3 regions of the Mesorhizobium sp. URHB0026 genome follow, and region 2 is predicted to be linked to each of the others. Evidence: riboswitches for the same ligand, from Rfam matches in the RefSeq annotation. Region 2 holds a riboswitch; each other region holds the start of a gene.
The links. A riboswitch is a leader RNA that binds a small molecule or an ion and turns the genes downstream of it on or off. The one in region 2 is predicted to bind cobalamin.
Positions count from the first base shown of each region.

Region 1: linked by a shared signal. The riboswitch ahead of ACVWWD_RS10110 (aromatic ring-hydroxylating oxygenase subunit alpha) and the one ahead of ACVWWD_RS24115 (CbtB domain-containing protein) in region 2 are both predicted to bind cobalamin.
Region 3: linked by a shared signal. The riboswitch ahead of bluB (5,6-dimethylbenzimidazole synthase) and the one ahead of ACVWWD_RS24115 (CbtB domain-containing protein) in region 2 are both predicted to bind cobalamin.

Region 1 is NZ_JBSSCN010000001.1:1,989,632-1,997,570, reverse strand. It holds gene bglA (beta-galactosidase BglA) at 1-1,365, shown strand, start outside; gene ACVWWD_RS10130 (ABC transporter ATP-binding protein) at 1,395-2,507, shown strand; gene ACVWWD_RS10125 (DUF680 domain-containing protein) at 2,586-2,834, opposite strand; gene ACVWWD_RS10120 (DUF680 domain-containing protein) at 2,905-3,111, opposite strand; gene ACVWWD_RS10115 (DUF680 domain-containing protein) at 3,180-3,380, opposite strand; cobalamin riboswitch at 3,874-4,075, shown strand; gene ACVWWD_RS10110 (aromatic ring-hydroxylating oxygenase subunit alpha) at 4,189-5,436, shown strand; gene ACVWWD_RS10105 (hybrid-cluster NAD(P)-dependent oxidoreductase) at 5,513-6,613, shown strand; gene ACVWWD_RS10100 (PqqD family peptide modification chaperone) at 6,755-7,186, shown strand; gene ACVWWD_RS10095 (serine kinase) at 7,219-7,939, shown strand, end outside.
Region 2 is NZ_JBSSCN010000001.1:4,892,029-4,899,967, reverse strand. It holds gene ACVWWD_RS24145 (MerR family transcriptional regulator) at 1-185, shown strand, start outside; gene ACVWWD_RS24140 (methyltransferase family protein) at 192-698, opposite strand; gene ACVWWD_RS24135 (heparan-alpha-glucosaminide N-acetyltransferase) at 695-1,693, opposite strand; gene ACVWWD_RS24130 (MFS transporter) at 1,930-3,129, shown strand; gene ACVWWD_RS24125 (SRPBCC family protein) at 3,270-3,860, opposite strand; gene ACVWWD_RS24120 (aromatic ring-hydroxylating oxygenase subunit alpha) at 3,850-4,437, opposite strand; cobalamin riboswitch at 4,579-4,777, shown strand; gene ACVWWD_RS24115 (CbtB domain-containing protein) at 4,814-4,993, shown strand; gene ACVWWD_RS24110 (CbtA family protein) at 5,009-5,812, shown strand; gene cobU (bifunctional adenosylcobinamide kinase/adenosylcobinamide-phosphate guanylyltransferase) at 5,805-6,320, shown strand; gene cobO (cob(I)yrinic acid a,c-diamide adenosyltransferase) at 6,322-6,930, shown strand; gene cbiB (adenosylcobinamide-phosphate synthase CbiB) at 6,927-7,901, opposite strand; gene cobD (threonine-phosphate decarboxylase CobD) at 7,900-7,939, shown strand, end outside.
Region 3 is NZ_JBSSCN010000001.1:3,234,481-3,242,419, forward strand. It holds gene aroC (chorismate synthase) at 1-215, shown strand, start outside; gene ribB (3,4-dihydroxy-2-butanone-4-phosphate synthase) at 349-1,449, shown strand; gene ACVWWD_RS15855 (MFS transporter) at 1,470-2,690, opposite strand; gene ACVWWD_RS15860 (TetR/AcrR family transcriptional regulator) at 2,811-3,419, shown strand; partial or broken gene ACVWWD_RS15865 (hypothetical protein) at 3,509-4,493, shown strand; partial or broken gene bluB (5,6-dimethylbenzimidazole synthase) at 4,610-5,284, opposite strand; cobalamin riboswitch at 5,288-5,469, opposite strand; gene ACVWWD_RS15875 (histone deacetylase family protein) at 5,648-6,574, shown strand; gene ACVWWD_RS15880 (exodeoxyribonuclease VII small subunit) at 6,578-6,829, shown strand; gene ACVWWD_RS15885 (DUF2277 domain-containing protein) at 6,921-7,187, shown strand; gene ACVWWD_RS15890 (pirin family protein) at 7,227-7,939, shown strand, end outside.

The sequences.
Region 1 (7,939 bases), 2.9 Mb from region 2:
GAGGCGCACCGACTGGGCCTCAAGGTGATGATCGACGAGGTGCTGTCGCATACCGCCGATATCCACCCCTGGTTCAAGGAAAGCCGCTCGAGCCGCACCAATCCTAAGGCCGACTGGTATGTCTGGGCGGATGCAAGACCCGATGGCACGCCGCCCAACAACTGGCTGTCGATCTTTGGCGGCTCGGCCTGGCAATGGGACACCAGCCGCCAGCAGTACTACCTGCACAATTTCCTGGCCGAGCAGCCGGACCTCAACTTCCATAACCGCCAGGTCCAGGACGCGCTGCTCGACGTCACCCGCTTCTGGCTGGAGCGCGACGTCGACGGCTTTCGCCTCGACACCATCAATTTTTACTTCCACAGCCAGGGGCTGGAAAACAACCCGCCGCTGCCGCCGGAACAGCGCAACGACCAGACCGCACCGACGGTCAATCCCTACAACTACCAGGACCATATCTACGACAAGAGCCGACCGGAAAACCTCGCCTTCCTCGAGCGCTTCCGGGCGCTGCTCGACGAGTACCCGGCGACCGCGGCGGTCGGCGAAGTCGGCGATTCGCAACGCGGGCTGGACGTGGTCGCCGCCTATACCGCCGGCGGCAAGCGCGTGCATATGTGCTATTCTTTCGACTTCCTGGCCCCGGAAAAGATCAGTGCCGCCAAGGTCCGCTCGGTGCTGGAAGCTTTTGGCCGGGTGGCCAGCGACGGCTGGTCGTGCTGGGCGTTTTCCAATCATGACGTGATGCGACCGGCCTCGCGCTGGGCCGCCAACGAGGCCGACCCGTCGGCCTATCTCAAGGTCATATCGGCATTGCTGATGTCGCTGCGCGGTTCGGTCTGCATCTACCAGGGCGAAGAACTCGGCCTCGGCGAGGCCGATCTGCGCTTCGAGGATCTGCAGGATCCCTACGGGATCCGTTTCTGGCCTGAATTCAAGGGCCGCGACGGCTGCCGCACGCCCATGGTGTGGGATGGCAGTGCCAGGAATGGCGGCTTCTCCCAGGCAAAACCCTGGCTGCCGGTGCCGGCCGCGCATCTGCGGCAGGCGGTCAACGTGCAGCAAGGCGACGAAACCTCCCTGCTTGAACATTACCGGCGCTTTCTTGCCTTCCGCCGCGCCAATCCGGCGCTAGCCAAGGGGGACATCGCCTTCATCGAAAGCCAGGGCGACACGGTCGCCTTCACCCGCCGGTCGGGTAATGAGGAGATCGTCTGCGTCTTCAATCTGGGCGCAAGGCCCGCGAAGGTTGACCTCGGCAACCGAACCCTGCAACCTTTGCCGGGACACGGGTTCTCCGGGCAGGCGAGCACCGGGTCGGTCGAACTCGGCGGCTATGGCGCCTGGTTCGGACGAATAGGCTGAAACATCCGAGGAATCACTGGAGGAAACCAATGGCCGATGTCAATTTGAGACAAGTGAAGAAGTCCTATGGCAATCTCAACATTCTCCACGGCATCGACCTCGACATCAAATCGGGCGAGTTCATCGTCTTCGTCGGCCCGTCGGGCTGCGGCAAGTCGACCTTGCTGCGCTCGATCGCGGGGCTCGAGGAAATCACGTCGGGTGAACTCAAGATCGACGGCCAGGTGGTCAACGACGTGCCACCCTCGAAGCGCGGCATCGCCATGGTGTTCCAGTCCTATGCGCTCTACCCGCACATGACCGTCTACGACAACATGGCCTTCTCGATGAAGATCGGTAAGGAAAGCAAGGCCGAGATCGACAAAAGGGTTCGGCAAGCTGCCGAGATCCTGCAGCTGACCAAATATCTGGACCGTCTGCCCAAGGCGATGTCGGGCGGCCAGCGGCAGCGCGTCGCCATCGGCCGCGCCATCGTGCGCAATCCGAAGGTGTTCCTGTTCGACGAACCGCTGTCGAACCTTGACGCCGCATTGCGCGTCGCCACCCGCATCGAGATCGCCAAGCTCAAGGAATCGATGCCCAACACGACCATGATCTACGTCACGCACGACCAAGTCGAGGCGATGACGCTGGCCGACCGGATCGTCGTGCTGAAGGACGGGCACATCGAGCAGGTCGGCACGCCCATGGAACTCTACAAGAACCCAGGCAACCTCTTCGTCGCCCAGTTCATCGGCTCGCCGGCCATGAACATCCTGCCGGCGACGGTCGACAAGACGGGCAACCCGACCATCGTCAGCCATGTCGGCGGCCGAAAGGCGACGGTGCCGATCGCGACACCTGCTTCGGCAAAGGGAGCGGCGGTCAGCTTCGGCGTACGGCCGGAAGATCTCGCGATCGCCAGCGGTGCGGATTATCTGTTCGAGGGGAGCGTCGATTATCTCGAACAGCTTGGCGAGGTCCAGCTGGTCTATGTCGATATTGGCCGGGCCGACCTGCCGCTGGTGACCAAGCTGCCGGGCAATGTCGAGGTCAAGCGCGGCTCGACGCTGCGGCTGACCGCCAATGCCGGCGACCTCCATATCTTCGATGCGGAGGGTCGCTCCTTTGCCCTCCACGAAGCGGAAGCAAAGGCGGCCTGAAGACGGCCGTTCCGGTAACGCAAAAAACAAAAGCAGCGGCGGGCATGGCCCGCCGCTCTTTTTGTCTGCACAGGCTGGTTAGTTGTTGCCGAAGAGATTGCGATCGGCACCCTGATGGGCCGGCTTCTGCACGTCGCCAGACGAATTCAGCAGCTTGTAGACCGGCGAATCGCTGTTGCGGATCGCACCCGTATGCGACGTATCGACATTGACAGTCGACGAAGCAGTGGGCTGGTTGGCGCCGTTGGAGCCATAATTGTCGCTGCCGGCGAAGGCGCTGCCGGAGAGGGCCAGAACGGCGGCGGCGGCAATGAGGATCTTGTTCATTTTAGGTAACTCCTGAATTTTGGAAGTCCCGCGGACCGGCGGGCAAAAGCCCACCGGCCGTGGGAGGCCATTAATGGCCGAAGAGGTTGCGGTCGCTGCCCTGCTGGACAGGCGCCGAGGTGGCCGGAGCCGACTTGCCGATCGACGCGGTGTTTGGATTGTCGGTGGAGGCAGCAGCAGCCTGGTTGGCGCCGTTGGAGCCATAGTTGTCGCTGCCGGCGAAAGCGCTGCCTGAGAGAGCCAGAACGGCGGCGGCAGCAAAGAGGATCTTGTTCATTTTAATACTCCTGAATTGTAGGGTCCACCGGCGCGGCAGGTTCACCCGCCGCGTGCCGGAGATGATTATTAATTGTTGCCGAAGAGGTTGTGGTCGGCGCCCGTCACAGGCGTCTGGGCAGCCGGCTCCGACTTCTTGGTCGAAGCGGTGTAGGAGCTGTCGACAGTGGCCGCGGGGGTCGCGGCGTTCGAACCATAATGGTCGCTACTAGCGAAGGCGCTGCCGGAAATCGCCAGAAGGGCGGCGGCAGTGAGAATGATCTTTTTCATTTTTGTACTCCAGTATTTTTCCCGTCCGTCTAGCGGCGTGTCTTGGATTGAATCGCGTCGTTCGGACCGCCCCGATGTGGGAGAGCCCCCTTGCCGTTTCCAATCACGAAGTTGTTCAGCGTGGACCATGACTCTGCTACTTGAAATTGTACCAACGCCTTCTACATGTCTCATTTTTCTGTTCGGTATCAAGTAGTTGACTAAGATGACGACCCGATCACCAACTGTGTCGGAGGGCTGGGCGTTCACACTGTCCTGCACGCACCGTCAACAGAAACGAACCGTTCGGTTCGATTTTAGACTGTGCTAATAGTCACTTTTCGAAACCGTTAACCCTTTTCCGGCCGGCTGAGGGTCGAAAACGGTGCCCGCGCGCGCCTGGCGAGAAGAGGCGATTCCCCCCGCGGCAATCATGCCGGGACGATCCCGCATGCGTGTCGCGCCGCATGGATGCGATGTCGCTTTCGTGCCGATGTCGCAAACCCTGTCGTGATTAGATCAAGCCATCTCAGGTGCCGCTGCGTGACGACGGAGCGGAGAATTGGGAAGCCGGTCAGATTCCGGCGCTGCCCCCGCAACGGTGGTGGAGTTCAAGTCGCAACGGGAGACCACTGGGCGAAAGCCTGGGAAGGTGTCGCGATGGTCCGCCAGGACAACTCCAGAGCCCGGAAACCAGCCCGAGATCGCTAGAACTCGACTGATCGCGGTGGGCGGTCAAGGGGCGGATGGTGTTGTCCGGCTTTCGCCGGCTTGCGCCCAGTCCTTCCTCCATCACCACCAGTTCAGTCCTTGAAAATGAGGACAGGACATGGACGCGCGCAACGACATGCTGAGGCTTTTGAACGGCCGCAGACAGGGCCTTTCGCTGGAACAGCCCTTCTATACCGACCCGGACTACTTCAAGCTGGACATGGAGCTGATCTGGTATCGCGACTGGCTGTTCATCGGCCATGATTGCGAGTTGCCCAAGCCGGGCAGCTTCATCACCGTGCAGATCGGCGATTATCCGGTCGTGCTGGTGCGCGATCAGCAGGGCAAGATCAACGCCTTCCACAATTCCTGCCGCCATCGCGGCAGCCGCGTCTGCAACACCGACAAGGGCATGGCCGCCAAGCTGGTGTGTCCCTATCACCAGTGGACCTACGAACTCGACGGCCGGCTGCTGTTCGCCCGCCAGATGGCCGATGGGTTCGACAAGAGCCAGTTCGGGCTCAAGCCGGTCGCCTGCGAAAGCGTCGCCGGCTATGTCTTCATCTGCCTGGCCAAGGAGCCCGCCGACTTCGCGCCGATGCGGGCGATGATCGAGCCCTATCTCCAGCCGCACCGGCTGAGCGAGGCCAAGATCGCCTTCGAGAGCACGATCATCGAGAAGGGCAACTGGAAGCTGGTCTGGGAAAACAACCGCGAATGCTACCATTGCGCGGGCAACCACCCTGAGCTGTGCAAGACCTTCCCGGAAGCGCCGACCGTGACTGGCGTGCAAGGCGCCGACAACGACCCGGAGATGCTGGCCCACTGGGCGAAGTGCGAAGCTGTTGGCCTGCCCAGCAAGTTTCGGATCGACCCGGCCGGACAATACCGCGCCACCCGCGCGCCGCTGCTGCGCGATGCCCAGAGCTACACGATGACCGGCAAGCGGGCGGTGAAGAGGAACCTGTCCGACAGCGTCTCGGCCGACCGGATCGGCACGCTAATGCACTATCACTACCCGACAACCTGGAACCATATCCTCGTGGATCATGCGGTGACGTTCCGCGTGCTGCCGGTCAGCGCCACGGAAACAGCGGTGACGACCAAATGGCTGGTCCACAAGGATGCGGTGGAAGGCGTTGACTACGATCTGCCCGAACTCACCCATGTCTGGACCGAGACCAACGACCAGGACCGCCGCATCGTCGAGGAAAACGCCTTCGGCATCCTGTCGCCGGCCTACGAGCCCGGTCCCTATTCGGAGCTGCACGAGGGCGGCGTCATCCAGTTCGTCGACTGGTACGCGCGCTTTATCGGCCCACGGCTTTCCGAAGACGGCCGGCCCGCTCTGCGCAGTGTCGCCTAGCGCATTTCGCCCAAACCGTGCAGCGTTTTGGGATCACGACATGCGCAAAATGAAAAGGTATGCAGGGATGAACGCCATGACTGATCTTGGCCTCTATCGCCATCTCGACCAGATGGCGCCGTGGAACGACAGGCTGCAGGTGCTGGAAGTGATCGGCGTCAGCGACGAGGCGCCCGACGTCAAGACCTTCACCTTCCGCTCGGACAACCAGACCTGGTTCCGCTACAAGCCGGGCCAGTTCGTGACGCTGGAATTGCCGACACCGGACGGCCCGCTGATGCGCACCTACACGCTGTCATCATCGCCGTCGCGACCATTCTCGATCGCGGTGACGGTGAAGGCGCAGGCGGGCAGCGTCGGCACACGCTGGATGTTCGATCACCTGACGCCCGGCTCGCACGTCAAGGCCTATGGACCGGCCGGCGACTTTTCGCTGCACAGCCACCCGGCGGCGAAATACCTGTTCATCTCGGCCGGTTCGGGCGTGACGCCGATGATGTCGATGCTGCGCTGGCTGAACGACTGCGCGCCATGGACCGATGTCGGATTCGTCAATTGCGCGCGGCGCCCTGAAGAGATCATCTTTCGCAAGGAACTCGAACTACTCGGCGGCCATATGCCGGGCCTGTCGCTCGGCTTCATGATCGAGGAGCGGTCGAGCCGCGAGGGCTGGTACGGCCATATGGGCCGCATCGACGCCATCCGGCTGCCGCTCCTGGCGCCCGATTTCCGCGAACGCGAAATCTTCTGCTGCGGCCCCGATCCCTTCATGCGCGCCGTGCGCGGCATGCTGGAGGCCGCCGGGTTCGACATGGCAAAGTACCATCAGGAGAGCTTTGCCGCGCCGGCGGTGGAGGAAATCCCGGCGCCGTTTGCCTCGCCGGCTGAAGACGGCGGGGCGATTTGCGTCGAAGCCGCGACGCCGATCCGCTTCGCGCTTTCGGATGTCGACGCCGATTGTGTCGCCGGCCAGACCGTGCTGCAGACGGCGCGCGCCTCGGGCGTGCGAATACCGGCTGCCTGCGAATTCGGCCTGTGCGGAACTTGCAAGGTGAAGAAAGTCTCCGGCAGCGTCGAGATGAGCCACAATGGCGGCATCCTCGATCATGAGATCGATGATGGCTTCATCCTGGCCTGTTGTTCCAAGCCATTGTCGCCGCTTGAAATCGAGGCTTGATCCGCCCCGCTTTCGACTGATCCCGGAAATGGTCCCGCGTTGCCGGCAAAGGTTACCTTGCCAAGGAAGACCTGAAAGTTTACAGGCGTTGTCGGTGGAAGCGGTCCTGCTGGCGGGCAGGAAATGCAGGACGGGGCAACAATGACGCATGATTCCCACGCCTATGCGGTAGCGAGCCGGGATATCGTTTTCGAATCTTTCGATGGCGAGGCCGTGGTGCTCAATCTTGCCAATGGCAAATATTTCGGCTTTTCCGATTCCGGCAGCAAGGTGTGGCAGGCGCTTTCATCCGGCGCGGACGCCCAGGCCCTGGTCGGACTGAGCGCCGGCGGCTCGACAATAGGCCAGGCCGAACTCGAACACTTCATATCGCAATTGCTCGAATTGGGTTTGCTGGTGCGCTTGGACGCGGCGGCGCGGCCTTTGCCGGGCGATTTGCCTGCCGAGCTTGCCGCCACGAACGAGCCGCTCAATGTGAGCATTCACGACGACCTCGCCGACCTGATCGTCGTTGATCCCATCCACGAGGTCGAGGAACCTCTCGGCTGGCCGGCGGTCAAGCAGGCTTCCTGACGGGGAGGCCGCAGCGTGATGGAAGGCGATTGATGCCGCGCGTCACGCTCGAAACCTTGCCGGATTACGCCCGGTATCTCATCGCCGCCGCTGAAGGCGCGGCCGCGTGCTATCCGACCATGCGAAAGGTTCGCCTGCCCTGGCTTGAACTGACCGCGCATCTCGGTCACGGCGTGCTTGCCGATGCATTGGGCCATGCTTTTGTCGAGGCCGGGCATGATCAGCCGGCACCGTCCACGGGTCGCATCTTCATCGCGCATCCCGGCATTGACGCCATCCCGGAGCCGGCGCACTGGGGCGATGCCCATTTCACCGAGCACGGTTTTGCCAAACAGCTCGCCGAAGCCGGTTTGCGCGGGCACCATTTCCACGACCTGGATTTCTGGCAAGTCTACGATCCGTACCGCCGCGTCGGCGTGCAGCTGATGGCCTCGGCCGATGCCTTTCCGCCCTGGGAGCCTGGAGCACCGCTGCGCGCCTTCCTGCACTGGGAATATGCCGCGCGCGGCATGCGGCTGACCCATGCCGGCACGCTCGGCATCGACGGCAAGGGTATTCTGCTTGCCGGCTCGGGCGGGGCCGGGAAATCCGGCACCGTCGTCGCCGGCCTGCTTAACGGGCTCGACAGTGTCGGCGACGACTATGTGCTGATCGATCTCACCGACGGCGTGACCGCGCGCCCCCTTTTTTCGACGTTGAAGCAGGACACGGAAGGTTTCGCTCGGCTGGGCCTGCGGCAGCGGCTGACGCAAG
Region 2 (7,939 bases):
TCATCCAGATGTACAAGGAGCCGCCGGGCGAAGTCGGGCAGCTCAAGTTGATGATCAAGCGCATCGAGGAAAAGCGCGAAGATCTCAGGCAGAAACGTCGCGACCTCGAGGAGACACTGGCCGAACTCGATCAGGCCGAGGAGTCTTGCGTCGAGCGGCTGGTGGAGCTCGGCGTCAACACGTAGCCCTGCTCAAATCCAGCGCCGGACCCTTTTTGCATAGTCGCGGTATTTCTTGCCGAATTTCGCCGCCAATATCTTCTCCTCGCCCTCGATCGCGACCTTCTGGGTGAGGAAGGCGGCGACGAAGGCAAGCAGGAAGAACCAGGCGATGCCCGAGACGAAGGCGACGCCGATCAACAGCAGCGTGTTGGCCAGGTACATCGGATTGCGGCTGACGCCGAAGGGACCGGTCGTGACGAGATGATCGGGCACGGCGTTGGGATTGAGCGTGGTCCTGGCCCGTATCATGGTGCGGATCGCCGTGAACCAGAGTACGGCGACGGCGAACAACGCCACCCAGCCGGCGGCAAACAGGATGTCGCCAAGGAGATCGCCGATCCAGGGCAGCGGGATGTAGAGGCCGAGCACGACACTGATGAGGATGGCGGCGGCGTAGATCACCGGGGGCCACGGTATCAGCCCAGGCTTCGGCTCGGTCCCAGGCTTCGGTTCGGTCCCAGGCTTTGGCCCGATCATTGTGTCCCTCCCTCCGTCATCTTGTCGTCGGTCTTGGCAGTGCACGTTGCTGCAAGATCGGACAGATGCGCCCTGAAGTCCGCAGTCTGGTCGTTGTTGAAGAGCCGATCAAGAGCGGCTTCACCTTCGAGCGTTTCGAGCATGCAGCCGCAATAGCTCGAACAGAAGGTTGCGTTGCGCATCTGCTCGCACGAGCGCTGGCAGGTTTTGAGGAAATTGACCTGCGGGGTTTCGACCTGCGCCGGCATCACTTGCGAGAACAGCCAGACGCAGCCGATCAGCAGCGGCTGGTGGATCAGGTAGAAAGCCAGGCTGTGGCGTCCGATGAAGACCAGCGGGTTGGACCAGCCTTCGGGCGCCAGGTTCGCCAGGCGTGCCCTCATGCCGGAAGTGGAAGCGATTTTCGCCACTGCAATTCCCGTAAGCACGGCGCCGAACCAGGGGAACAGCGGAACGTAGTCGTTGGAGCGCGGATTGATCGCCGACAGGCCGATCCACCAGAGCCAGGGATGATCGAGGGCCTCGAAGCGCAGGTAGACTGGCGCCGCGATGACGAGCGCGGCGACGGCAAGCGTCAGCAGCGCCGGCAGGCGCAGGAAGGCGAGGCCGAGCAGGCTGGCGAGCGCGATCTCGTGCAGGATGCCGAAGAAGATGAACCCGTCGGGCGTGGCGATGCGGGTGACGACCGAAATGGCGACCGCCGCGCCCGCGACCATGGCGAACCGCTTCCAGAAGCCGTTCCAGCGGATCTGTCGGCCATGGGCGAGATAGAGGCTGACGCCGACCAGGAACAGGAAGGTCGATGCGATGCAGCGGGCGTAGAATTTCCACCAGCCGAAGGCGGTCAGGCCGGGATCGGTGTAGCCGAAGAATTCCAGGTCCCAGGTGAAGTGATAGCTTGCCATCGCGATCAGCGCGATGCCGCGCAAGATATCGATGGCGACGATGCGCTTCGATGGCTGCGGGACGGGTACGGTCGGCGTGTGGATGCTCATGGTCTCGCGATCTGATTCAGCCCTTCCAGGACGACTATCACGGTTGCACCGGATAGAAGAAGACCGGTCGCCTTGGCCTGCACCGCGCGGCCGGATCCGCGCCTGGCGCCGGGTTGGGCCAGCGCGGAAAAGCCTTTGACCGGCTTCGCTTTTTACCGGATGTGCGTCGGTTTCCTCTTAATGGGCCTGAAATGTCCACGGCAGATTTGACGCCGCGATTCTGCTTTGAGGAAGCAATGTCCACCCATGTTCGCCATCCGATCTGGCTTCCGGCCCTCAAGGCCGCGGATGCGCGCACCTTCGCTTCGCTTTACGCGGTCGAATCCTTCGCCCGCGCCATGGTGTCGAGCGTCATACCGATCCAGGCCTACGAGATTCTCCACAACGAGCAGATCGTCTCGATACTCTACACCGCCGTGTCCCTGCTCGGCCTGTCGGTGACCTTGTTCATGCCTATGCTGATCCGCCGCTTCGCGCGGCGCTGGGTCTACACGGCGGGCGCCTGCCTGCTCGCCATCGGCTCGCTGTTCTTCGTCACCCATACGCTCGCCGGGCAACTGGCCGGGATGCTGTGCCGGGTGATGGGCGCCAGCGCGCTGTCGATCACGCTCAACCTCTACATCATGGATCACATCCGCAAGACCGATTTCATGCAGGCCGAATCGCTGCGCATGGCCTGGTCGATGGTTGCCTGGACGGGCGGACCGACGCTCGGCATTTTTCTCTATACGCGCTTCGGCATTTATGCCGCGCATGGCGCGGTGGCGGTGTTCGCCATGGCCTTGCTGGCGCTGTTCTGGACCTATCGGCTGAGCGACAACCAGTCGATCCGCCCGGGCAAGACACGACCGGCCAATCCGCTCGCCAATATCGGCCGCTTCGTCGCGCAGCCGAGGCTCAGGCTGGCCTGGCTGATCGCCTTCGGCCGCTCCTGCTTCTGGACGACCTTCTTCGTCTATGGACCGCTCTTCATGGTCATCACCGGCGAGGGCGAATTGGCTGGCGGCCTGCTGGTCTCGGCCGGCAACGCGCTGCTGTTCATGGCGATCTTCTGGGGCAAGGCGGGAAAGCGCTTCGGCGGCCGCAGGACCATAACATTTGCCTATTTCGCCATGTCGGCGACGTTGCTGGCGGCCGGTGCCGTGGGCGTAACCGTGCCGCTGCTCACCGGCGCCTTCCTGCTGTGCGGCGCCTTCTTCACGATCGCGCTCGACGCGCTGGGTTCGACCGCCTTCATGCGCTCGGTGCGCTCTTATGAGCGCGCGCAGATGGCCGCGGTCTACCGCACCTATCTCGATTTCTCCGAACTGACGCCGCCGCTGGTCTATTCGGTGGTGCTGGCCTTTTTCGGTCTGGGATCGGTGTTCGTCACGCTCGCACTACTGGCCGCGTTTTGCGGCTTCGTGACCTGGCGATATCTGCCGAAGTCGCTGTAGGTATGTCGATATTCAGGTGATGCCGGCCTGCGAACGGCAGGTTTCCGCGCTTCCGGTAATCACGTCCCCGAAAGTACGTTCCGTTCCGATTCTCGACCTCCGCCCTTCTCGGCTTGGCCTGACCTGAATGTCGACAGACCTCATGTCACCGCGGCATGGCGCTCGCGCACCCAATCGTGGAAACGGTGCAGGTCGTACTCCTCGGGCATCAGCACGCCAGCTGTATGACGCATCGAGCGCAGCCCCTTCTGGTTGACCTCGCAGATCGCCGCGTCCTCCTCCAGCACCTGTGTGCCGAAGGCAACGATGTTGTCGATGTCGGTCTCGGCGAGCGCCTCGGGCGCGAACAGCCATTCTGCGGTCAATTCGGTCTGTTCGGGACCGAGCGGCGTAAGCCGCACAGTCCTGACATAGTCGACATGGCCGACGATGAACATCGACGGCAGGCTGGTGGCATAGGTCTGACCGGCGCTGCGCTCCGCCGGCGTCAAGCTCGGGAAGACCGGCCCGTGCGTCTGCCCATCACGCGACCATGTCTCAGCCCCGGCGCGCAGGCCGCCTGAAAATTCCGGCGCGTCATTGTCGGCGTGGCGGAGCCATTCGGGATCGTCATGCCGGCTCATCAGGCCGCGGCCATAGATCGGCACCAGCCGCGACAGGTCCTTGTGGACGCCCGGGCAGTGCAGGCACTCGTTGAAGTTTTCCCAAAAAATCTTCCAGTTACAGTTCATCACCTTGTGCAGCACATGGCCCGATACCAGCGTTTCCAGCGGCCAGTTGCCGAGATCGCCGGAGGCTGGGTCGAAGGAGGATTGCGCCGAGCCGGCGGCATCTTCCGCAAGATTGACGAAGACGAAGCCCCGCCACACCCGAGAGCGCGACGCGATAAAGCGGATGATCGGCCTTGTCGAAACCGTCAGGCAGCGATTTCGACGGCACGCGCACCAGATCGCCACGCAGCGAATAGGACCAGGCATGATACGGGCAGGTGATCAGCCGCGCCTTCAGCCGGCCCTCGCTTTCCTGGCAAAGCTGCGAGCCGCGATGCCGGCACGTGTTGTGGAAGGCACGCAACTCGCCGGTGTCGTCGCGCAGCACGAGGATTTCCTGCGTACCAACGCGGAAGGTGCGGAACGCCAAAGGCTGGGCAAGATCGGCCTCGCGGCAGACGAGCAGCCAGTCCCTGTACCAGATGGCGTCGAGATCGCGCTTATAGTTGTCCTGGTCCCAATAGGCCGATGAGGGCAGCGTCGGCTCGGTTCGAGTCAGGCCGTTATAGGGCTCGCGCTCGCTGGCATTGGGCTGCATGGCTGGCTTCCCGTGAGGGTGCCAGCCGACACCCGGCCATGAAGTTTGTCAATCGGGACGGGGTGAGGCAGCTTCGCCGATACGACGCTCCTGCGCTGGCGGCTGTCGGAATTTGGTTTGCCGGGCGCGGCGAATTTCCTTATAGTCGCCGATGTCGTCGGTTCCTTTTTGGAGCCAAGAGGGAATGCGGTGCGGGGAGGAATTCCTGCCCAATGCCGTGGCTGCCCCCGCAACTGTGTGCGGTAGTCCTCTCCATATGCCACTGAAGATTTTTCTTCGGGAAGGTGGGGAAGGGCGCTTATCCGCGAGCCAGGAGACCTGCCGGCGACAGGAAACTGACTTCGATGCCCTCGGGTGGAGGGCGAAAGGACAAGACATGACTACCGCTTCCGTCTCCCTCGGCGCCTCCGTCTCCTCGCAGTCCCGTTTCATGCAGCTCGCGCTCGCGGCGCTGCTCGGCATCTTCGTCGTCGGCTTTGTCGGCTTCTCGCATATAGATGCGGTCCACAATGCTGCCCACGACTATCGCCACTCGATGGCGTTTCCCTGCCACTAACGAGGATCCGACATCATGAATCTGTTTCGCAACGTCGTGTTCGTCGCGGCGATCGCGGGGCTTGTGGCCGGTGTCGTTCTCGCCTGCATGCAGGCCTATGCCACCGTGCCGCTGATCCTCAAGGCCGAAGTCTACGAAAAGGCCGGCGGCGGCCACCACCATGATCACGCGGCCGCACCAGCGGCGACCAATGACGCGATGAGCACGGTGGCGCCCGCTGGGAATGCCACGAGCTCTGCCGCGCCCGCGGGCACCGATGCCATGGCACCGGCGGAGGAAGACGAAGGCTGGGCGCCGGCCGACGGTTTCGAGCGTTTCGCCTTTAGCGTGGTTGCCAATATCGTCACCGGCATCGGCTTCGCGCTGGTCCTGGTCGCGGTTTCCGAGTTCTTCGGTGGCGTCGGCAACTGGCGCCAGGGCGTGTTCTGGGGCTTGGCCGGCTTTGCCGTGTTCACACTGGCACCGGGCCTCGGACTGCAGCCGGAACTGCCGGCAATGCCGGCGGCCGATCTTCTGCCGCGCCAGATCTGGTGGACGGCAACGGCGGCCGCGACCGCGATCGGCCTAGGCCTGATCGTGTTTCGCAGATCGTTGCCATTGACCATCCTCGCCGTCTTGCTGATCGTCGCGCCGCATGTCGTCGGCGCGCCGCAGCCCGACAGTTTCGAGACGCCGATCCCGGAAGGCCTGCACCATCAGTTCGTGGTGGCGGTGACGGTGACCAATCTGGTCTTCTGGCTGGTGCTGGGCGCGATCGTGGGCGTGGTGCGCCGGCGCTTCACCGCCACGGCGACCAGCATGCGCGACAGTTTTGCCTGATCGCGGCAGGCTGACCTTCATCATCGGTGGTGCGCGCTCCGGCAAGAGCGCGCACGCCGAAACCCTGGTGACGGCATTGGCCTCGCCATGGGCCTATATCGCCACGGCGCAAGCTTATGACAACGAGATGCGCGAGCGCATCGCGCTGCACCGCTGGCGGCGCGGTGAGGGCTGGTCGACCATCGATGCGCCACTCGACCTCGCCGAAGCGCTGGAGGCGTCGCCGGACGGTCAGCCGGTGCTTGTCGACTGTCTGACGCTGTGGCTGACCAATCACATGCTGGCCGATCACGACGTCGATGCCGCGTGCCGACGGCTGGCGGACGTGCTGTCTCGGCCGCGCGGACCGTGGTTCGTGGTGACGAACGAGGTCGGGCAGGGCATCGTGCCCGACAACGCGTTGGCGCGCCGGTTTCGCGATGACGCCGGCCGACTTAACCAGCGGGTCGCGGCAGTGGCCGACACGGTGCTGCTCATGGTGGCGGGGCTCCCGCTCAAGGTGAAGTGAAATGACCGACGACAAGGATGAAGAACGCCATCGCGCCAAGATGGCCAAGCGCAAGGCGGTGCAGGACGCCGAGGTTGCGGGCAAGACGATCGAGAAGGGATTGCTGATCGTCAACACCGGTCCCGGCAAGGGCAAGACCACGGCCGCCTTCGGTCTCGCGCTGCGCATGCTCGGCTACGGCAAGCGCGTCGGCGTCGTTCAGTTCATCAAGGGCAAATGGCACACCGGCGAGAAGGACGCCTTTGCCGCCTTTGGCGACCGCGTCGTCTGGCATGCAATGGGCGAGGGTTTCACCTGGGAGACCCAGGACCTGAAGCGCGACATCGCGGCCGCCGAGGCCGCCTGGGCCAAGGCCCTGGAATTGATCGACGATCCCTCGATCAGCCTTGTCGTGCTCGACGAGCTCAACATCGCGTTACGCTACGATTATCTCGCTCTCGACAAGGTAGTTGCGGCGCTCAAGGGCCGGCGCGAGGGTCTGCATGTCGTCGTCACCGGCCGCAACGCCAAGCCGGGGCTGGTAGAGGCTGCCGATCTGGTCACCGAGATGGGCGTGACCAAGCATCATTTCTCGGCGGGCGTGAAGGCGCAGCAAGGCATCGAGTTCTAAAAAACCAGAACAGCGATCAGCGCGACTAGGCCGAACAAGCCGATCAGCAGGTAGTCCGCGACCCGGTAAAGCTTGAGCGCCCGCCTGATGTCGCCGCTGTCGACATCGCGGCGGCCGCCTTCGCCCATGAAGATGTCGTCGACCATGATACCGCCATAGCTGCGTGGTCCGGCGAGCGCCAGCCCAAGCGCACCGGCCATGCCCGCTTCCGGCCAGCCAGCATTGGGCGAGCGGTGTTTTTTCGCGTCACGCCGCACCGTCTGCCAGGCACCGCGGGGGTCGGCGCCCTCGACCAGGAGGGAAGCGAGCACGATCAGCAGCGCCGTCAGCCGCGATGCCGGCAGGTTGATCCAGTCGTCGAAGCGCGCCGCCGCCCAGCCGAAGGCCTCATGGCGCGGAGTCCGGTGGCCGATCATCGAATCGGCGGTGTTGGCCGCCTTGTAGGCAGCGCCGCCGGCGAGCCCTCCGACCCCGGTCCAGAAGGCGGGGGCGACGATGCCGTCGGAAAAATTTTCCGCTAGGCTCTCGATCGCCGCGCGGCAGACGCCGGCGCGGTCGAGCGTCTCGGGATCACGGCCGACGATCCGCGAAACGGCGGCCCGGCCCATGTCGAGGCCTCCGCTGTCGAGCGCGTCGGCGACGGCTTCGACATGTTCGTAAAGGCTTTTCTGCGACAGGAGCGATGTCGCCAGAAAGACGGCAATGATCCACCCCAGGGGGACAAACCAGAGCAGAACAAGCTGCACGCAAAGGCCTGCTATCGCCGGCACCAGCACGATGAACAGAAGCGCCTGGACACCACGTTGACGACGCAGCGCGTCGGGATCAGTGGCGCGGTTGAGCCGCAAGTCGAGAAAGGATATCAGCCTGCCGAACCATGTCACCGGATGGCCGATGGCGCGAAACAGCCAGTCGGGATAACCAAGGGCGAATTCGACAATTAATGACAGGAAAGCGATCAGGACTGACATGAAGCTTCTTGAAGGAGCGGTGGACCATGGTGGAAGTC
Region 3 (7,939 bases), 1.7 Mb from region 2:
GCCAGGCGATCGTCACCCGTTTTGCCGTGAAGCCGACTTCGTCGATCCTGACGCCGCGCAAATCGATCGACAAGGACGGCAGGGATGTCGAAGTGATGACGAAGGGTCGCCATGACCCCTGCGTCGGCATCCGAGCCGTGCCGATCGGCGAGGCCATGGTCGTCTGTGCCATTGCCGACCACTATCTGCGGCATCGAGGACAGACAGGTAGGTGAGTAGGGAGTAAGCTGCCCGGTCCGCCGACGCGTCGTTTTTTTTCTTTTCGCTATTCCCCTACTGCCTTACTGCCTTACTCCCTTACTCCCTTACTCCCTTACTCCCTGTTCCATCGAGTGAAACGAGCGCTTTATGCCTTACGACCAGAAGAAGATCGTGGAAGCCATTCGGGCCTTCGAACGTGGCGAGATCGTCGTCGTCATGGACGATGACGGGCGCGAGAACGAGGGCGACCTGATCGTCGCGGCCGTCCATTGCACGCCGGAGAAGATGGCCTTCATCGTCCGCAACACGTCGGGCATCGTCTGCACGCCGATGCCGCGCGAGGAGGCCAAGCGGCTGAACCTCGCGCCGATGGTGGCCGACAATGATTCGGCCCACACCACCGCCTTTACAGTCAGCGTCGACTTCAAGCATGGCACGACGACAGGCATTTCGGCCGACGACCGCACGCTGACCGTGCGCAACCTCGCCAACGGCAATGTCGGCGCCTCCGATTTTGTCCGCCCTGGCCACATCTTCCCGCTCATCGCGCGCGAGGGCGGCGTCTTGATGCGCTCGGGTCATACCGAGGCGGCGGTCGATTTGTGCAAGCTCGCCGGCCTGCCGCCGATCGGCGTGATCTCGGAACTGGTCAACGATGATGGCACCGTCAAGCGCGGCCCGCAGGTCGCGGCCTTCGCCGAGGAGCATGGCCTCAAGCAGGTATCGGTCGCCGACCTCATCGCTTACCGGCAACGCAAGGAAACGCTGGTCGAGCGCGTCGCCTGCTCCGACATCGAGACGCTGGGTGGCAAGGCGCAGGTCTTCACCTACACGCTGCCCTGGGACACGATGCATCACGTCGCCATCGTCTTCGGCGACATCCGCGACGGCGAGGAGGTGCCGGTGCGGCTGCATTCGGAGGATGTGGTGACCGACGTGTTCGGCACCAGCCACCGGCTCGACGGCATCATGAAGGCGATGGGTGAACGCAAGCGCGGCGTCATCGTTTATCTCAGGGAAGGCTCGGTCGGCGTCGCCCATCAGGAGCGCAACCGGCCGGCGCCAGGCGACCGCGAGGACCATGAAGAGGCGCGCCGGCGCGAGAGCGAATGGCGCGAGATCGGTCTCGGGGCCCAGATCCTGAAGGACCTCGGCATTTCCTCGATCAATCTGATTGCCTCACGCGAACGCCACTATGTCGGCCTCGAGGGTTTTGGCATTCACATCGCCAAGACCGAGATCATCTGAGCTCGACAAACCCTGCCCTGTCATTCGGCCGGGATTGCCGCCTCGCATCCTTCCAACTCGCATTCGTGGGTGGCGAGGCTGCGCTGGCCGAGCAGCACAGTGATCAGTGCGATAGCACCTGACGTCACCGAAACCCAGAACCCGTTCTGGGCGCCGAATGCATCCACCACCGCGCCGGCGGCGAACGAACCCAGCGCCATGCCGATGCCGATGCCTGTCGTCACCCAGGTGATGCCTTCGGTCAGCATCGTTTCAGGAACATGCCGTTCGATCAGGCCGAAGGCGGTGATGAAGGTCGGCGAGATCGCCACGCCGCTGATGAAGACAGTCAGCGCGAGCGCTGGCACGGTGCTGGCGGTAAGCGGCAGCAGTGTGCCGAGCCCTACCAAGGCAACCGCCATGGCGAGCTGGCGCTGCAGCGGTGCTTTCAGGTTGAGCGCGCCGATGATGATGCCGAGCACGAAGGAGCCCAGCGCATAGACGCCGATGACGAGACTGGCAGTGCCCGGCTGGCCGAGTTCCTTGGTGATCGCCACCGTGCTCACCTCCGTCGTCGCGAAGGTCGCGCCGATGAAGATCATGGCGAAGGTGATGATTTGAACCGGCCCCAGACGGATTGCCGAGCCGCTGGAGCCATGGTCCACCGGCCGCACTTGCGGCTCGGTCGAACGCTGCAGGATGAAAGCTGTCGAGCCCAAGGCGAGGAACAGCGTGCTGACGAGCACGCCCGCTTCCGGGAACAGCGCGGCGCTGAGGCCCACCGACAGCGATGCGCCGGCGATATAGACCAGTTCGTCCGCCGCCGACTCGAAGGCGAAGGCGGTGTTCATCTCGGGCCGGCCCCGGAAAATCTCGGTCCAGCGCGCCCGCACCATGGCCGGCATGCTTGGCATTGCCGCGGCCAGCAGCGCCGACGCGAACAGCGTCCATACCGGCCAGTCCTGATTGGCCGATGCGATCAGGGCCGCGAAAGCGAGCACGGAGATAATGGTGGTGGGTACGACAACCCGTGTCTGGCCGAGGCGGTCGACCAACCTCGATATTTGCGGCGCCAGGAAGGCATTGGCCAAGGCGAAAGTCGCCGAAACCGCGCCCGCCAGCCAGTATTCGCCACGCGTCTGCGACAGCATCGCCACGATGCCGATTGGCGCCATGGCGATCGGCAGGCGCGCCATGAAGCCGGCGGCGGCAAAGCCCCTGGCTGCGGGAGCGCGAAAGATTTCCGAATAGGGGTTTTGCATGGCTCTGTTCCTCGACAAGGGGCGATTCCACAATTACATACGAGACGTATAAGTGTTAAATAGAGCATACGCCGCGTATGTCAATTGGCATACGACGCGTATGTAGATAAGGCCAGAAGCATGCATCGACCGCGCAAGGAGATGATTGCCGAGACACGCGCCAAGCTGATTGCCGCGGCGCGCCAGGCTTTCGGCACCATCGGCTATGCCGAAGCGTCGATGGATGATTTCACCGCGTCGGCCGGGCTGACGCGCGGCGCCCTCTATCATCACTTCGGCGACAAGAAGGGGCTGCTTGAGGCGGTTATGGCCGAAATCGACGCGGAGATGGCGGCCCGGGTGAATGAGGTCGCGTCGCGGGCGCCGACCCGCTGGCAGCATTTCGTCGACGAATGCACCACCTATATCGAAATGGCGCTGGAGCCGGAAATCCAGCGCATCATGTTCCGGGATGGTCCGGCTGTGCTGGGCGATCCGGCACAGTGGTCGAATGCCAACGCCTGCGTCGGTTCAATGACCGATCATCTGACCGCGCTGCAAGGGGAGGGGGTGGTCGTCCCCGGCGTCGATCCGGAGTCGGCAGCGCGGCTGATCAATGGGGCGAGCAGCCAGGCTGCGCAGCGGATCGCCAATTCGCCAGATCCCGAAGGGACCTCGAAAATGGTGGTGGCCGCGTTCAAGCAATTGCTCGAAGGCCTGCTGAAAAAACCGGAAGCGCTTTCAAGATGAACCTCCATGGCAGTCCCGCCACCACCTGCAATTGACAATAGCCGGTTTGAGCGCATCCTCGGCAGCCATCTCTGAGGGGAGATTCGGGCATGTGGGATTTCGATATCGGCAGGTCGGTGTCCATCATGATGCGGACCTGGCCTTTCATTGTCTTTCGCATGATCGTCTATTTCGGCATCACGCTGGCCTACATCATGGCAACCGGCACCGGCGCATCCGTCGGCTATGGCGTCGGCCATATTTCCACCGATCCCGACGGACCATTGTCTTTTGCGATGTGGGGCGGCGTGGTCGGTTTCGGCATCGTCTCGATCGCCGTCTACTGGATCCGCGAATACATCCTCTACGTCGTCAAAGCGGGCCATATAGCCGTCATGGTGCATCTGATCGACGGCCATGATGTTCCCGACGGCCAGAACCAGATCGCCTACGCAAAAGAGATCGTGACCGAGCGTTTTGCCGAGGCCAACATCCTTTTCGTTGTCGACCAATTGGTCAAGGGCGCCATCCGCGCCATCACCGGCCTGCTCGGCGGCATCGCGGCCTTCCTGCCTATTCCTGGCCTGAGCGGACTGGTTTCCGTTCCTCAACACTGTGATTCGCCTGTCGCTGACCTATGTCGACGAGATCATTCTTGGCTACAACATCCGCATCAATTCGTCCTCGCCGTTCGAAACCGCGCGCCAAGGCGTCGTGCTCTACGCCCAGAACGGTAAGACCATGGTCAAGAACGCCGTCTGGCTGGCGGTCATCATGTGGGCCGTGTCGTTCGTGATTTTCCTGCTGATGCTCGCTCCGGCAGCCGCTATTCTTTACATCATGCCCGGGCAGCTCGCCGGCTGGGCTTTCGTGCTGGCAATCGTCTTTGCCTGGGCTTTCAAGGCGGCCTTCATCGAGCCCTTCGCCATTGCCTGCCTGATGCAGGTCTATTTCAAGACCATCGAGGGTCAGGTCCCCGATGCCGCCTGGGACGCCAGGCTGGCCGAAGCTTCGTCGAAGTTCAGGGAACTCAAGGACAAGGCGCTCTCCACTTTCGGCGGTTCGCGCTGGGGCACGGCCGGCGCGACGAGCTGATCGGCCGGGCTCGCGGGCGCACCGGCGACGGTGCCGAGGCGCGCCACTGCTGATTTGAGCGGCGCTTCGCCTTGCCCGCGAAAAGTCTCGCTCATGATCAGCTCGGGCAGCGGCAGCCGCCGGCCCCAGCCATGCGTTTCGAGGTCCGGCTTCGGTGCGAACTCGGAAACGCGGCCGACGCAGAGATAGGCGATCGGCGTCACGTGATCGGGAATCGCCAGCAGGCTTTTCAGCGCTTGCGCCTCGATGATGCTGACCCAGCCGACCCCAACGCCCTCGGCACGCGCGGCCAGCCAGAAATTCTGCACCGCGCAGACCGTGCTGTAGAGATCCATCTCCGGATTGTGCCACCGCCCCAACGGCGAGCCTTTCGAGCGCTCGCGGTCGCAGGTGATGCAGATGTTTAGCGCGCTTTCGCAAATGCCTTCGAGCTTGAGCTTGCGGTAGAGCGCCTGCCGTTCTGCCTCGATTTCAGGCAGTTCCCGTTCTCGCGCGGCCAGGAACAGGTCGCGCACCTCCGCCCGCCGCGCGGCATCGCGGATGACGATGAAGTTCCAGGGTTGCATGAAGCCGACCGATGGCGCGTGGTGGGCGGCAAGCAGCAGCCGCGCCAGCACCTCGTCGTCGATCGCCTCCGATGTAAAATGGCTGCGGACGTCGCGCCGCGTAAACATGGCACGGTAAACCGCGTCGCGCGCACTCTGGTCAAATCCATCGCCCATTTGAGCGGTCATGGCTTCCCGCATCGCTTGTCCCCTTGCGATTGCAATCGATGCCATCCGCCTGACCATGCGGATGACGATGCCTGCCAGGCCGGTCTTCTGGCTCGGGATCAACCCGCGTCCGGTGCCTTCCCGTCATCGACAGTGGCATCTACCGGCGCGGTCCCCCTCACAGCGTTGGGCACGCCACGGAGTTCAACCGTGTTCCCGATTCTCCTGCCAGGGCATTTGTAGCCAAGTGGAAACACTTGGCGTCGCGGAATGCGGCTAAAACAAACAGACCGGCAGGCACCAGGCAGTAGCGGCAGTCTTACTCCGAAGGGCCGACGACGCCAATGCCCGCAGCGACATGAATGGACGCAGGTTCGATTTTCCCCAGCGATCAAGCCGCAACGCATGGCCATCACGGCGCCGGGGCACTAGATAGGGGGCATGGCCACCCGTCTTTACACGCACCCGATCTTTCTCGAACACATCACCCCGCCCGGTCACCCCGAGCGGCCCGACCGCCTGCGCGCCATCGAGCGCGTGCTCGACGACGAAGCTTTTGCCGCGCTTGACCGCGTCGAGGCACCGCAGGGCGACGAAGCGACCATCCTCTACGCGCATCCCGCCGATTTCGTCGCGCGTGTCCGCGCCGCCATCCCCGACGAAGGCATTGCCCGCATCGACGCAGACACCACCGCCAGCCCGAAAAGCTGGCAGGCGGTGATTACGGCGATCGGTGCCGCCAATGCCGCCGTCGACGACGTCTTTGCGGGCCGCGCCGACAACGTCTTTGTCGCCGCCCGTCCGCCCGGCCACCATGCCGAAAAGACCACTGCCATGGGCTTCTGCTTCTTCAACACGGCGGCAATCGCGGCCCGCTACGCGCAGAAGAAGCACGGCGCCGAGCGCGTCGCCGTCGTCGACTGGGACGTGCATCACGGCAATGGCACGCAGGATATTTTTTGGGACGATCCCTCGGTGCTTTATTGCTCGACGCACCAGATGCCGCTTTATCCCGGCACGGGCGCGAAGAGCGAGACCGGCGCCGGCAACATCGTCAATGCGCCGCTGGCGCCTCGGACCGGCAGCGAGGTGTTTCGTGATGCGTTCCTGTCGCGCGTGCTGCCGGCACTCGACAATTTCGCGCCGGATCTGATTGTCATTTCGGCCGGCTTCGACGCGCACCATCGCGACCCGCTGGCGGAAATCAATCTGACCGAGGACGATTTCGACTGGGCGACCGGCCAGCTGATGCAGCGCGCCGCAATCCACGGCGGCAACCGGCTCGTCAGCCTGCTCGAGGGCGGCTACGATCTGCAGGGATTGGCATTTTCGGTCGCCGCCCATGTCGGGCGACTGATGAAAGGATGAATGATGACCGGTGAGATCAACGAAGACGTCAAGGCGATGAGCTTTGAACAGGCACTCGACGCACTGGAGAAGATCGTCGATGATCTGGAGCGGGGCGACGTGCCGCTCGACCAGTCTATCCGGATTTACGAGCGGGGCGAGGCGCTGAAGGTCCATTGCGACCGGCTGCTGAAGGCCGCCGAGGACAAGGTCGAGAAGATCAGGCTGTCGCGCGACGGCAAGCCGGTTGGAACCGAGCCGCTCGACGCGGACTGAGTCCGGAGCAGCCTTACCGATTTTTGGACACGATCATCATTGAGGATACAGTTCGTCCCGATTGAAACGGACAAGAGGAGATACGGAAGCGATGTGCAGAAACATCAAGACCCTGTTCAATTTTGATCCGCCGGCAACTAACGACGAAGTCCGTGACGCGGCACTGCAGTTTGTCCGCAAGCTGAGCGGCACGACGCGGCCTTCTGCCAAGAACCAGCATGCGTTCGATCATGCGGTCGAAGCCATCGCCGCATCCGCACGCGAATTGCTCGATTCCCTCGAAACCCACCAGCATCCGCGCAATCGCGAAGAGGTGGCGGCCAAATTAAAAGCAAAAGCGGCGATCCGGTTCGCCTGATATGCCCACGCGCCCGCTGACCGCTGACGAGGAGAGTTCATGAGCTTCTTCCCCGGCAAAGACCCTGAGGCCGGCGATGCCTTCGCCAGCGACCAGATCGAGCTGATGGTCATCCCCAACGCCAAGGACATTGGCGGTTTCGAAGTGCGTCGCGCCTTGCCGACCGCTAAGAGGCGCCTGGTCGGGCCGTTCATCTTCTTCGATCGAATGGGTCCCGCGATCATGCGCGCCGGCCAGGCGCTCGATGTCCGTCCGCACCCGCATATCGGCCTGTCGACCGTGACCTATCTGTTCGACGGCAAGATCAGGCATCGCGATTCGCTGGGCACCGAGATGGTCATCGAGCCCGGCGACGTGAACCTGATGACGGCTGGTCGCGGCATCGTCCACTCCGAGCGCACGCCGCAGGAATTGCGCGGCGCGCCGATGTCGATCTCCGGCCTGCAGACCTGGTTGGCTCTGCCGGACGGCAAGGAAGAGGTGGCACCGGTGTTCGAGAACACCGCGGCGCTGCGGCTTCCCGAAATCGACGCCGAAGGCGTCAGCGGCCGCGTCGTCATCGGTGAGTTCCAGGGCTTGCGGTCTCCGGTGCGGGCCGATACCGAAACACTCTATGCAGATTTGCGGGTGGCGCCCGGCGCCAGCGTCAAAATCCCGGCCGATGCCGAGGAGCGCGCCATCTACACGCTGGAGGGCGAGGTCTCGATTTCGAGTGATGTCTTTCCGGCGGAACGGCTGCTGGTGTTCCGGCC